One region of the Mesorhizobium sp. M0166 genome, then DNA from elsewhere that is predicted to be linked to it. Evidence: predicted binding sites of a transcription regulator. Region 1 holds the regulator's gene; each other region holds the start of a gene.
The links. The regulator PhoB, encoded in region 1, activates phosphate uptake and scavenging genes when phosphate is short. The targets are predictions, from matches to a motif close to TGTCATNNANCTGTCAT.
Positions count from the first base shown of each region.

Region 1 (4,290 bases):
CAGAATGGCGGTCGTGAATTTCTTCATCATATCCTCCCTGCGCCGCGTACGGCGTGACCAATTGGCTCAAAGACCAGCTTAGAAGCTCTAATTTTTTCGAGCCTCGAAAAAATACTGGCCCGATCTCCGGCTGCTGTCAACATCGATTCTGATGGATTTTGATGACTTTGCGAGTTTTTTCGAGCGTCGGAATAAACGATGACAGCGCCACCCGCATCTGACACTATTTGCCTGCATCCGACACTGTTTGTCGGACATTACCGACGGCTTCCGGTTCATGAGCGGCCGCGGCAACCGGGAGGAAAGCAAAACGATGTCGGTCGGAATCCGCCATGACGATTTGCGCCGGCGCAACCGGGCGATGGTGATCTCGGCGGTGCGCCGGGCCGGCCAGCCATCGCGTACTGAGATCGCAGCAACCACCGGCCTCAGCCATTCGACCATATCGGCGATCTCCTCCGACCTGATACGGGAAGGCATCCTCGCCGAGAGCAAGGCAAGCGAGCCCGTTTCGTTGAAACGCGGTCGTCCGCAGGTCGGCCTCGCCCTCAACCCGGAAGCTGCGGCGGTGTTGACCGTGGTGTTGTCGCTGAATTTCCTGTCGGCCGCCATTATCGACTATGCGGGACAGGTGGTCGCCGAGGAACAGCGCCGGCTGGACACGCTGACCATGCCGCGCGACGAACTGATCCGCGAATGCATGGCCATCGTCCGGCGCCGACTTGAGGATCCAGACCTTGACGTCCGCAGTGTCGCCCGCATCGCCCTAGCTATCCAGGGCATTACCGACTCCCCTGCACGCGCCATGCTGTGGTCGCCGATCACGCCGCAGACCGACATTGCCTTTGCCGACATGCTGGAGGACGAATTCGGCATCCCGGCAACGGTGGAGAACGACTGCAATATGATGGCGGTGGCTCTGCGCTGGCGCAAGCCGGACCGCCATCGCGACGACTTCATCGCCATCCTGCTTTCGCATGGCATCGGCATGGGGCTAGTGTTGAAGGGCGAGCTGTTCACCGGCACGCATTCCTCGGGCGGCGAGTTTGGCCACATGATCCATCGTCCAGGCGGCGCGCTCTGCCGTTGCGGACGACGCGGCTGCATCGAGGCCTATGCCGGCAACTACGCCATCTGGCGCAACGCCAGGCAGATGAGCGAAGACAGCGAACCGGTCGCCGACGTCAGCGACGCCGACATGCGCGCCCTGGCGGCCCGGGCGCGCGAGAAAGATGGGCCGGAACGCGAGGCCTACTGCAAGGCCGGCGAAGCGCTGGGTTTCGGTCTCGGCTCGCTGTTCGCGCTGATCGATCCGGCACCGGTCGCGATGGTCGGCGCCAGTGCCGCCGCCTTCGATCTGATCGAGCCGGCCTTGCGCAAGGCAATCGCACAGACCGCCGGCGGCCAGCATTCCGGCTCGATCTCTTTCGACACTGAGCCGAACGAATTGCCGCTGATCCGCGAAGGCTGCGCGATGCGGGCGTTAAGCTTCGTCGACCAGGAGATTTTCGCGCCGGGCGCGCAAATGAGGCCCGGCGTCCGAAAGAACGTCGCCTGACCAGGCGGATCAATCTTCCCTGATCGCATAACCGGCACCGCGGATGGTGCGGATGACATCCGGCATGCGGCCGTTATTGACGGCTTTGCGCAGCCGGCCGACATGGACGTCCACTGTGCGTTCGTCGATGTAGATCGTCTCGCCCCAGACATTATCGAGCAACTGGCTGCGCGAGAAGACGCGGCCCGGATGCCGCATCATAAACTCCAGCAGCCGGAATTCGGTCGGTCCGAGCCTGATCTCGCTCTTCTTGCGATAGACCCTGTGCGATTCGCGATCGAGCACGATGTCGCCGACCTTCAGCACGCTGGACAGCACTTCCGGCTTGGCGCGGCGCAGCAGCGCCTTGACCCTGGCCATGAATTCCGGTGTAGAAAACGGTTTGACCAGATAGTCGTCGGCGCCGGTCGAAAGACCGCGCACCCGGTCGCTCTCCTCGCCGCGCGCGGTCAGCATGATGATCGGCAGCCGCTCGGTTTCGGGGCGCACCCGCAACCGGCGGCAGAGCTCGATGCCGGAAACCGCTGGTATCATCCAGTCGAGCACCAGAAGGTCGGGCACATTCTCCTGCAAACGGATCTCGGCTTCGTCGCCGCGTGTCACCACCTCGACCTGGTAGCCTTCGGATTCGAGATTGTAGCGGAGCAGCACACCCAACGGCTCCTCGTCCTCCACCACCATTACTCGTGGTGCGATCATCAGCTGGGCACCCCCATCATGTCACCGGCGCGGACATTGTCGTTTCGTCCTGCTTCGGACGATTGACCGGCAATTGCTCGCCGGTCAGCACATAATACGCATTTTCGGCGATGTTGGTGACATGGTCGCCGATCCGCTCCAGATTCTTGGCGCAGAACAGCAGGTGCGTGCAAGCGGTGATGTTGCGCGGATCTTCCATCATGTAGGTCAATAGCTCGCGGAACACGGACGTGTATTTGACGTCAATGCGCTCGTCGGCGGCACGCAGCTTGGCCAACGCGGCCGCATCGCCTGCAGCATACTCCTCGATGACGCCCTGCACCTGGATGAGCACCAGCTGCGCCATCGCGTCGATGGAATGCGACAAGTCGCGCGGCGTGACGCTGAGGCCGACCGCACTCACACGCTTGGCGATATTCTTGGCAAGGTCGCCGATGCGTTCGAGGTCGCCGGCCATGCGGATCGCTCCGACCACATGGCGAAGATCGTGGGCCATCGGCTGGCGTTTGGCGATCAGGGTGATGGCGCGGTCGTCCAGTTCGCGTTGACGCGCATCCATGATGGCGTCGTCGGAAACGACGCGTTGCGCCAACACGTTGTCGGAATTCAACAGGGCCTTGGTCGCCCCGCCGACCATCGAACCGGCGAGGTCGGCCATGTCGCGGATCAGCTTGCTGATCTGCTCGAGATCCTCGTCGAAAGAAGCGACTGTGTGTTCGCCCATGGTCCTGTCCTCATATGCATGATCGGAACGGCTCAGCCGAAGCGGCCGGTGATATAATCCTGCGTGCGCTTCTCGCGGGGCGACGTGAAGATCTTCTCGGTCCGGTCGAACTCGACCAGTTCACCGAGATACATGAAGGCGGTCTGGCGCGACACGCGCGCCGCCTGCTGCATGTTGTGGGTGACGATGACGATCGTGTAGTCGGCTTGCAATTCGTCGATCAGTTCCTCGATCTTGGCGGTCGACAATGGGTCGAGTGCGGACGCCGGTTCGTCGAGCAGAATGACTTCCGGCTTCACGGCCACGGTGCGGGCGATACAGAGCCGCTGCTGCTGGCCGCCGGACAGGCTCAAGCCGCTGGCGTTGAGTTTGTCCTTGACCTCGCTCCACAGCGCGGCGCGCTTCAACGCCTGTTCGACGCGGCCGTCCATCTCGGACTTGCCGAGGTTTTCGTAGAGCCTGACGCCGAAGGCGATGTTCTCGTAGATCGACATCGGGAACGGCGTCGGCTTCTGGAACACCATGCCGATCTTGGTCCTGAGGAGGTTGAGATCCTGCGACCGGTCGAGAATGTTTTTGCCGTCGAGCAGCACCTGGCCCTCGGCTGTCTGTTTCGGGTAGAGCTCATAGATGCGGTTGAACACACGCAGCAGCGTCGATTTCCCGCAGCCCGAAGGCCCAATGAAGGCCGTGACGCTGCGCTCGGGCAGCGACAGGCTGATGTCCTTTAGCGCCTTGCTCTGGCCGTAGTAGAAGTTGAGGTTCTTGACCTCGATCTTCGTCTTCTCGGCGACCGTTTCGGTCATCGTCATGTCCGGGGACAACATCTGTGTCATCTGTCCTCTCTGCGTCCGGTAAGGCTGCGGGCGAGGATGCTCAAGCCCAGAACCGTCAGGGTGATTATGAGTGCGCCGGTCCACGCCAGTTGCTGCCATTCCTCGTAAGGGCTGAGAGCGAACTGGAAGATGGTCACCGGCAGGCTGGCCATCGGCGCGTTGATATTGCTGCTCCAGAACTGGTTGTTGAGCGCGGTGAAGAGCAGCGGCGCCGTCTCGCCGGAAATGCGCGCTATCGCCAGCAATATGCCGGTGACGATGCCGGATAATGCGGCGCGGTAGGCGACCGAACGGATCACCACCCAGCGCGGCGCGCCGATCGCGGCACCGGCTTCACGTAATGCGTTCGGCACCAGGTTGAGCATGTCTTCGGTGGTGCGCACGACCACCGGAATGACCAGGATGGCAAGCGCAACGGCGCCGGCAATGGCCGAGAAATGCCCCATTGGCCGCACCATCAACTCATAGACGAA
Region 1 is NZ_JAMYTD010000016.1:74,166-78,455, reverse strand. Features, by position in the region: gene xylF (D-xylose ABC transporter substrate-binding protein) at 1-27, opposite strand, end outside; gene NKJ46_RS18650 (ROK family protein) at 314-1,558, shown strand; gene phoB (phosphate regulon transcriptional regulator PhoB) at 1,568-2,257, opposite strand; gene phoU (phosphate signaling complex protein PhoU) at 2,274-2,981, opposite strand; gene pstB (phosphate ABC transporter ATP-binding protein PstB) at 3,014-3,817, opposite strand; gene pstA (phosphate ABC transporter permease PstA) at 3,814-4,290, opposite strand, start outside.

Region 2 (4,290 bases), on a different contig from region 1:
CCCGTCGTCTGCTATCCCGATTGATACACGTCCTACCCTCGGGCTGGCCCGAGGGTAGTGGCGCAGTTGCTCACGCCGACCGCACCGGATCGAGCGTGACCTTGTAGAGTTCACTGTCGTCGCGATCCATCAGCCGCACCGTCAACTGCTCGGTGGCGCCATCGATGTCGACGAGCCCGAAGAACTGCAGGCCAGCCGACGGCGGCAGGTTTTGACCCTGTTCGGCAGTCGGCGCCTTTATGAACTTCAGCTCCGGGCCGAATGTCATGTCGAAACCATTAGGCCCGAACGTGCCGGAATGGATCGGACCCGAAACAAATTCCCAGAACGGATTGAAGTCCTGGAACTGCGCCTTGTCCGGATTGTAGTAATGCGCGGCTGTGTAATGCACGTCTGCGGTGAGCCAGACGGTGTTGCTGATACCCGCATTCTTTATATAGCGAAGAAGGTCGGCAATTTCCAGCTCACGCCCCTTGGCCGGGCCATTGTCGCCATTGCTGACCGCCTCGGCCCCTACCTTCTTGCTGCCGTCATTCCAGACGACGAGGCCGAGCGGCATGTCGGCGGCGATGATTTTCCAGGTTGCGTTGGAATTCGCCAGTTCACGCTTCAGCCACTTGATCTGCTGTTCCCCGAGAATGCGCGATTGCGGCGTCATCGTCTCCTGCATATCCGGACCGTTGGGGCCGCGGTAGGAACGCATGTCGAGGAAGAACACGTCGAGCAGCGGACCATAGGCGATCTTGCGGTAGACGCGACCGGGCTCCGACGGCTCGTAACGGATCGTCGTCATTTCGTGGAAGGCGCGCGCCGCACGTGCCGCCAGCACATGGATGGATTTTTCAGTGTAGCGATCGTCGGCGCTCAGGTCTTTCGAGTCCGACCAGTTGTTCAGCACCTCGTGGTCATCCCACTGATAGAAAGTCGGACAGATGGCGCTGAGCGCCAGCACATGCCTGTCCATCATGTTGAATTTCCACTGCCCACGGTATTCGTCCAGCGTCTCGGCAACCTTGCGCTTCTCGTCGATCAGCACTGTGTTTTTCCATTTGCCGCCGTTGGGCAGGTCGACCTCGTCCTTCATCGCGCCATCGGCATAGATCGTATCGCCCGAATGCAGGAAGAAGTCGGGCGTGTGCTTGGCAATGGTGGCGTAGGTCTTCATGCCGGTCTCGTCGATGCCCCAGCCTTGGCCGGCGGTGTCGCCCGACCAGGCGAAACGAATGTCGCGCTTCGACGCAGGCGCCGTGCGGAAGCGGCCGACGATTGGCTCTGAAACGGCATTGATGTCGGCAAGATCGGCCGCGACCATGCGGTAGAAGATGTCCTGGTCGGAGGCGAGATCGGTAAGCAGCCGCTTCACCGTATTATCGCTGGCCGGCGAGGTATCGAGCGGCGCCAGGCGGACGGCATTGGCGAAGCTTTCCGTCGACGACACTTCGAACATGACGCGCGACGGCCGGTCGGTGCGCGTCCAGACCATGCCGCTGGTGGCGTCGACGTCGCCGGACTGGATGCCATGGGTGAAGGCGGGACGCTGATTGGCGCGCGAGTAATACGGAAGGGCGAGACCCGAGACGCCGGCCAGGCCAACGGCGCTGGCCGACGTGACGAAAGCGCGCCGCGTCATCGAAATCTTGTTCATGGCTGTCTCCTGGATGGCGTTGAACGTCGCCGCCAAGCTCCAGCTTCAATGTTTCAGGCACATTTCGAAACGATGAAGGTTTGATAACAGTGAACAGGCTGGTGAATCTCCCTCCTTGAGGGGGAGATTCGCGCTCAGCCGTCGCAGCTCAAGCCGCCTGCGGTTCCGGATCAAACGCCGGGCGGGCGGTGTTGATCAGCAGCGAGATGCAGGCGGCGGCTATTGCCGTCATGCCGGCGATCAGGAAGGCAAGCTCGTAATTGCCTTGCAGCTCGCGCATGGTGCCGCCGAAAAAGGCCGCCGTTGCCGCACCCACCTGATGGCCGGCGACGATCCAGCCGAAGACGATCGGCCCGCTGCGGTCGCCGAACGCCTCGTTGGAAAGCCGCAGCGTCGGCGGCACCGTGGCAATCCAGTCCAGTCCGTAAAACACGGCGAAGATGATCAGGCTGGTCGCCGAGAAGCCGGAATAGGGCAAATAGATCAGCGACAGGCCGCGGATGCCATAATAGACGCCGAGCAGCTTGCGTGGGTCGAACCGGTCGGTGAGCCAGCCCGACAGTGTCGTGCCGATCAGGTCGAAAATGCCCATCATCGAGAGCAGGCCTGCGGCCTGCACTTCGCCGATGCCCATGTCGCCGCAAAAGGCGATCAGGTGCGTGCCGACCAACCCGTTGGTGGTGAAGCCGCAAACAAAGAAGGTGGCGAACAGGTACCAGAACACACGCGTACCGGCGGCGCGGCGCAACGTGCTCAGTGTATGCGCGAGGAAATTGCCTTGCGCGGCCGGCGGCGCCGGCGGCACGTCGTCGGCCTCGGCACCGTAACGCACCATGCCAATCGCGGCCGGACGCTCCGGCACCAGCATATAAACCAGCGGCACCAAGGCGGCGGTGGCCACGGCAATGGCAATGGCGACCGGCTTCCAGCCGCCCGACTGGGCGAGCGAGGCGAGCAGCGGCAGGAAGACCAGCAGCCCGGTGGCGCTGGAGGCCGACATCAGTCCCATCACCAGGCCGCGATTGGTCTTGAACCAGCGGTTGACGATGGTCGCGCCGAGCACGGTGGCGACAGCGCCCGAACTGATGCCGGAAAACACGCCCCAGGTGAGGAGCAGATGCCATGGCTTGGTCATCAGCAGGCTGAGCGCGGTCGATCCGGACATCAAAAGCAGCGCGGCAAGCAATGTGCGGCGCAGCCCGATCCGCTCCATCAGCGCTGCGGCAAAGGGCCCGGTCAGGCCATAGAGGAAGATGCCGGTGGCCGCCGCCAGCGAGACGACGTCGCGCCGCCAGCCGAAACTGTTCTCCAGCGGCAGCATCATGACTGCCGGCGCCGAACGCAGGCCCGCCGCGATGAGCAGGCAGAGGAAGATGACGGCGACCACGACGAAAGCGTAGCGCTGGCCAAACGGACGGGATTGAGCTATCATGTTACTGACCGGTACGTTGCAGGAGCGCGAAACATACGTACCGACCGGTAACATTGTCAACCAGGCAATCGGCAGACCAGGCATGAAAAGCATTGAACCAACGATCAAGGCGAATGACGCACCGCCGCCTCGCGCCGCCGAACGGATCCTCCAGGTGGCGCGCGACCTGTTCTATAGGCAAGGGATCAGGGCGATCGGCGTCGATGAGATCGTGCGGCGTGCCGGCGTCACCAAGCCCAGCCTCTACCGCAGCTTCCCGTCCAAGGATGAGCTGGCCGCATCCTACCTCCGGCACTATGACCTCGAATTCTGGGAGCGTTTCGACGAGGCGGTGGATGCCCATCCCGGCGATCCGCGCGCGCAGATCGTCGCCTTCCTGACGCGTGTCGGCAAGCGCACGCAAAGGCCCGACTATCGCGGCTGCGGCATGACCAATGCCGCGGTCGAATATCCCGAACATGGCCATCCGGCCCGCGTCGTGAGCGAGGCCAACAAGCAGGAACTGCGCCGGCGCCTGCGCGCCATGGCGGCAGCGATGGGCGCCGGCGACGCCGACACGCTGGGCGACGGGCTGCTGCTGCTGATCGAGGGCGCCTATATTAGCGGCCAGCTGTTCGGTGCCGGCGGACCGGCGCAGTCGGTGGCCCGCAACGCCGACCTTCTGATAGAGGCAAGCTTGAAGAAATAGTGTTCCGTTTACCAGACCACTGTGAGCAGCCTGGCTTCGTCTAGGCTGCTGTTAAATTTGACGGTACGCTGCGGCAGCCGAACCGAGTTGTCCGCCATGCGCGCTCTTTTGATCCTGCTTGTCCTCGCCGGTTTCTGCCAGGCGGCCCGGGCCGGCGAGATATCCAGCGTCTATACCGATCTCGATTGGGAAAAGGACTGCGTCACCTATGCCCAGGCGGAAGAAGGCGACGGCGACTGGGCCGATCTCGCCTGTTCGGGCTACCGCGGTTACCCGGTGCTGGTTTCCTATGACGACGCGCGGGAATCGCTGTTCTACGGCTTTCCACCTGGCGATATGACCACGGTCTGGGAAAGCTTTTCCGGCCTCAATTCGGCTGGACCCAAAGTCGAGTGGCGGATCGAAACCAACGGCAACACTGCCATTCCCTTCGCCGTCATTCATCGTCGCTCGATCAGCGATACCGAGGGCGAGAACAAGTCGACGGAAGTGCTGATCGTCGCCAAGGTTGCCCAGCCTGACGCC
Region 2 is NZ_JAMYTD010000050.1:11,868-16,157, forward strand. Features, by position in the region: gene NKJ46_RS30615 (hypothetical protein) at 1-24, shown strand, start outside; gene NKJ46_RS30620 (alkaline phosphatase D family protein) at 71-1,645, opposite strand; gene NKJ46_RS30625 (MFS transporter) at 1,794-3,077, opposite strand; gene NKJ46_RS30630 (TetR/AcrR family transcriptional regulator) at 3,160-3,765, shown strand; gene NKJ46_RS30635 (hypothetical protein) at 3,862-4,290, shown strand, end outside.
Region 2: a site for PhoB is predicted at 1,718-1,734, ahead of NKJ46_RS30620 (alkaline phosphatase D family protein). Genes of this name have one in related genera too.

Region 3 (4,290 bases), on a different contig from region 1:
TCCTTCTGCGGCTGATAGACGAGGTGGAACTCCTTGCGGGCGATCGCCTGGCGCAGTTCATGCTCCATCACGCGCTTGTCGCGGGCCGCGGTGCCCATGGCTATCTCGAAAAACCGATAGGTGTCCCGGCCTTCGGTCTTGGCGCGATGGAGTGCCGTATCGGCATGGCTGATCAGTCAGGCCTGGTCTTCGGCATCCAGCGGAAAGAAGGCGATGCCGATGCTGGCCGAGACGAGGCCGGAGCCGACCGAAACCCTGTTTTCCTCGCGGATCGCCGCCAGCAAGTCCTCGGCTATCCTGCCTGCGGCCAGGGGGTCGGGGAGGTTCGGAGCTATGATGGCAAATTCATCGCCGCCGAGACGTGCGAGCATCTGTCCGTGGCGCGGGATGCCGGAAATGCAGTGCGCCAGCTTCTGCAGCATGGCATCGCCGGCGCCGTAGCCATAGAGGTCGTTGACCTGTTTGAACCGGTCGAGGTCAAGCAGCAGGAGCGCCAGATATCCGTCCTTGCCGCCACGATCCATCGATGCGAATTCTGCTTCCAGCCGGGAAGAAAAGCTCCGCCGATTGGCAAGCCCGGTAAGTGGATCGAAATGCGCGAGGCGGAGGATCTCTTCTTCCGCCTTCTTGCGCTCACGGATGTCGCGGACGGCAAGCACCGTATGAGGCCTGCCGCAGTAGGTGATCTTCCTGGCGATCAGCTCGACAGGAATTCTCGCGCCGTCGCTGCCCCTTAATTTCGCTTCCTGCGCCTGTTCGCCGAAGCCGGATATATCGGCTGCGCTCCGTCCGTCGAAAAGCTCGCCGAGTTGCATCGTGTTGAGGGTGGCTGTCGCTGTTCCGGTCAGCTTAGCCATACTGTCATTGGCGCTGACGATGCGGGTGCCATCGCAAACGATCAGACCTTCCACCGCGGCATTCGCGAGATCGTGCATGCGATCGGCCTCGAGCTTCTGGCGGCGAAAGCGCAGGTCGATCCACAGGGCGGTGCCCGACAGCACAAGGATTATCAGGCTGGCGACCGCTGCAGCAAAGGCCTGGGAAACGGGATCGATTGAATGTGCCGATATTTCAATCGCGGAATCCGGAATGATCGACACCGCGGCCATCGCGATGAAATGCAGGCTGCAGATCGCCAGCGTCAAAAGCGCGGCGCCGCCGAGAGTGGCGAGCGCTGACGGGCGGCGCAAGACTACAAGAAGCGCCAGTGCCGCAAGGGTCACGCCGGCCAGAAGCGATATCGCGACAAGGAGCAGGTTCCATACGACCCGGCCTTCGACCTCGAAAGCGGCCATGCCGATGTAGTGCATCGTCGCGATGGCGCCGCCCAGGATGGCGCCACCGACGAGGAAATGGTCGATGCCGCGGCGCAAAGTGGCGACCCACATCCCAAGCGCGGTCAGGATGACGGCGGCGGCAAGCGAAAAGGCGGATAATGCCGGATTGTATGCGTTAGGTATTCCCGGCGTAAACGCGGTCATGGCGATGAAATGCGTCGCCCATATGCCGAACCCGGTCGAGGCCGCGGCGATCATCAGCCAGGCAAGCCGGTTTCGCTCGGTCGATCGGCCGACATGCTTAAGGAGATTAACCGCTGAGAAGCAAGAAATTCCACAGACGAGTGCGGCAAGCGCAACCAGTCTCGGATCGTGCTGACTTACAATACAATTATAGACCGTCAGCATCCTGGTTCACTCGGTCTGCCAAATCTAACAGGGGAGGTGCGACTGATTAGCTCTTGGAGATTTTAACGAATGGTTAACCCGCGGGCCATGAGGCGGGTCTTCGGGGGAAAACCGACGCCGCTGCGCCGAAAAGGCGGTGATGTAGTTTCTGACGCCGCGTTCGGTAGCGAGTGCACTTTAGTAAAGAATGATGTTCATTGATCCGCAACAAAACCGTTGTCCGATTGTCATCAGCGCCACATATTGGCTTTGCGGAAGTGCCCCTTTCGCCAATGACAAACGGGAGATGAAACATGAAGTTCTTCGGCTTCGCGGCCGGTATTGCCGCCACCTTGACCCTGCTTTCCACCACATCCGCCTTCGCCGTCACGCAGATCAGTTGGTGGCACGCCATGACCGGCGCCAACGCCGAGGTCGTTGACAAGATCTCCAAGGATTTCAACGCCAGCCAGAGCGACTATGAGCTCGTTCCGGTGTTCAAGGGCACCTATCCAGAGACGCTGAATGCGGGCATCGCTGCATTCCGCGCCGGCCAAGCGCCCGATATCCTCCAGGTGTTCGATGTCGGCACCGGCGTGATGATGGCGGCCGAGGGTGCGATTAAGCCGGTGGCCGATGTGATGACCGGTGCCGGGATGACCTTCGACAAGAGCCAGTATCTGCCCGGCATCGTCGGCTATTATTCGAAGCCGGACGGCACCATGCTGTCGTTCCCCTACAACTCTTCCTCACCGATCCTCTACTACAACAAGGACATCTTCCAGAAGGCAGGCCTCGACGTGAAAAATCCGCCCAAGACCTGGAACGAGGTGTGGGAAGCTGCCAAGAAGATTAAGACGAGCGGCGCCGCCTCTTGCGGTTATACCTCGACCTGGCTGACCTGGATCCACTTGGAGAATTTCGCGGCGTGGAATGACGTGCCTTGGGCCAGCCAACAGAATGGCCTGGCCGGCGGTGATGTCGAACTCAAGATCAATGCGCCGATTTTCGTCAACCACTTCCAGGCGCTCGCTGACCTGGCCAAGGACGGCACGTTCAAATATGGCGGACGCACCTCCGAAGCCAAGCAGATATTCCTCGCCGGCGAATGCGGCATCTTCACCGAATCGTCGGGCGGCCTCGGCGATATCGTCAAGTCCGGCATGAACTATGGCATCGGCCAGCTTCCTTACGACAGTGACGCCAAGGGGGCCCCGCAGAACACGACGCCGGGCGGTGCCAGCCTGTGGGTGTTCGGCAACAAGTCGGACGAGGAATACAAGGGCGTTGCCGCCTTCTTTGCCTATCTGTCCAAGACCGATGTGCAGGAATATCTGCACCAGAAGTCGGGATACCTGCCTGTGACGCTCGCCGCATATGAGGCGACCAAGAAATCAGGCTTCTATGACAAGAACCCCGGCCGCGAGACACCCATCCTGCAGATGATCGGAAAGTCGCCGACCGACAATTCGAAGGGCGTGCGCCTGCCGAATCTGCCGCAGGTGCGCGATATCCAGAACGAGGAGCTGGAGAAGATGCTGGCCGGCCAGCAAACCGCCCAGCAGGCGCTCGACAATGCGGTCGCGCGCGGCAACGCCGCGATCAAGGAAGCCCTGGACAACTAACGAGACCATCACGGTTAAAGCGCGTCGCGTTTGAATGGCCACATGCTACGCGCTTTAAGCTCTTGTTCTTATGAATGTCGTTATCCCAAAACCGCTGCGCACTTTTGGGCGACATGCATTAGTCGGTTGGAATATCGCCCGCGCGAGCGCGCGTGGGCGATGCCTGGATAGCGAGGGAAATCAGCCTGTCTGCACGCATCGTCTTTCCCAACAAGATCCTGCCCTACCTGCTGGTGGCACCACAACTCGCCATCACCCTGGTTTTCTTCTACTGGCCGGCCGGTCAGGCGCTTTACCAGTCGATGCTCAGGCAAGACCCGTTCGGGCTGAAGAGCAGGTTCGTCTGGTTTGCCAATTTCCGGAAGGTGCTGGCCGATCCGGCCTACCTCAACTCGATCAAGGTCACAGTGGTGTTCTCGCTTGCAACCGCGATCGTTGCCATGGTTGCGGCCCTGTTGCTGGCGGCCATGGCCGAGAAGGCCGTGCGCGGCAAAGGCCTCTACCGCACACTATTGATATGGCCTTACGCCGTGGCGCCGGCGATTGCCGGCATGCTTTGGCTTTTCCTGTTCAATCCCTCGATCGGCTCGTTGGCCTATTTGCTGAGAAGCCTCGGCATCGCATGGGACCCACTGCTCAACGGCAACCACGCCATGATCCTGCTGGTGTCGGCTGCTGCCTGGAAGCAGATCAGCTACAATTTCCTGTTCTTCGTCGCCGGCCTGCAGGCGGTGCCGAAAACGCTGATCGAAGCGGCGGCCATGGACGGCGCCGGCGAAACCAAGCGCTTCTGGACCATCGTCTTCCCGCTGCTTGCGCCGACAACCTTTTTCCTGCTGGTCGTCAACACCGTCTATGCCCTGTTCGACACGTTCGGCATCGTTCATGCCGTCACCGGCGGCGGGCCGGGCAAGACGACCGAGACGCTGGTCTACAAGGTCTACAATGACGGCTTCGTCAATCTGATCCTGGGCGATTCGGCGGCGCAGTCGGTCATCCTG
Region 3 is NZ_JAMYTD010000035.1:14,846-19,135, reverse strand. Features, by position in the region: partial or broken gene NKJ46_RS26965 (EAL domain-containing protein) at 1-1,685, opposite strand, end outside; gene ugpB (sn-glycerol-3-phosphate ABC transporter substrate-binding protein UgpB) at 1,979-3,289, shown strand; gene ugpA (sn-glycerol-3-phosphate ABC transporter permease UgpA) at 3,475-4,290, shown strand, end outside.
Region 3: a site for PhoB is predicted at 1,900-1,916, ahead of ugpB (sn-glycerol-3-phosphate ABC transporter substrate-binding protein UgpB). Genes of this name have one in related genera too.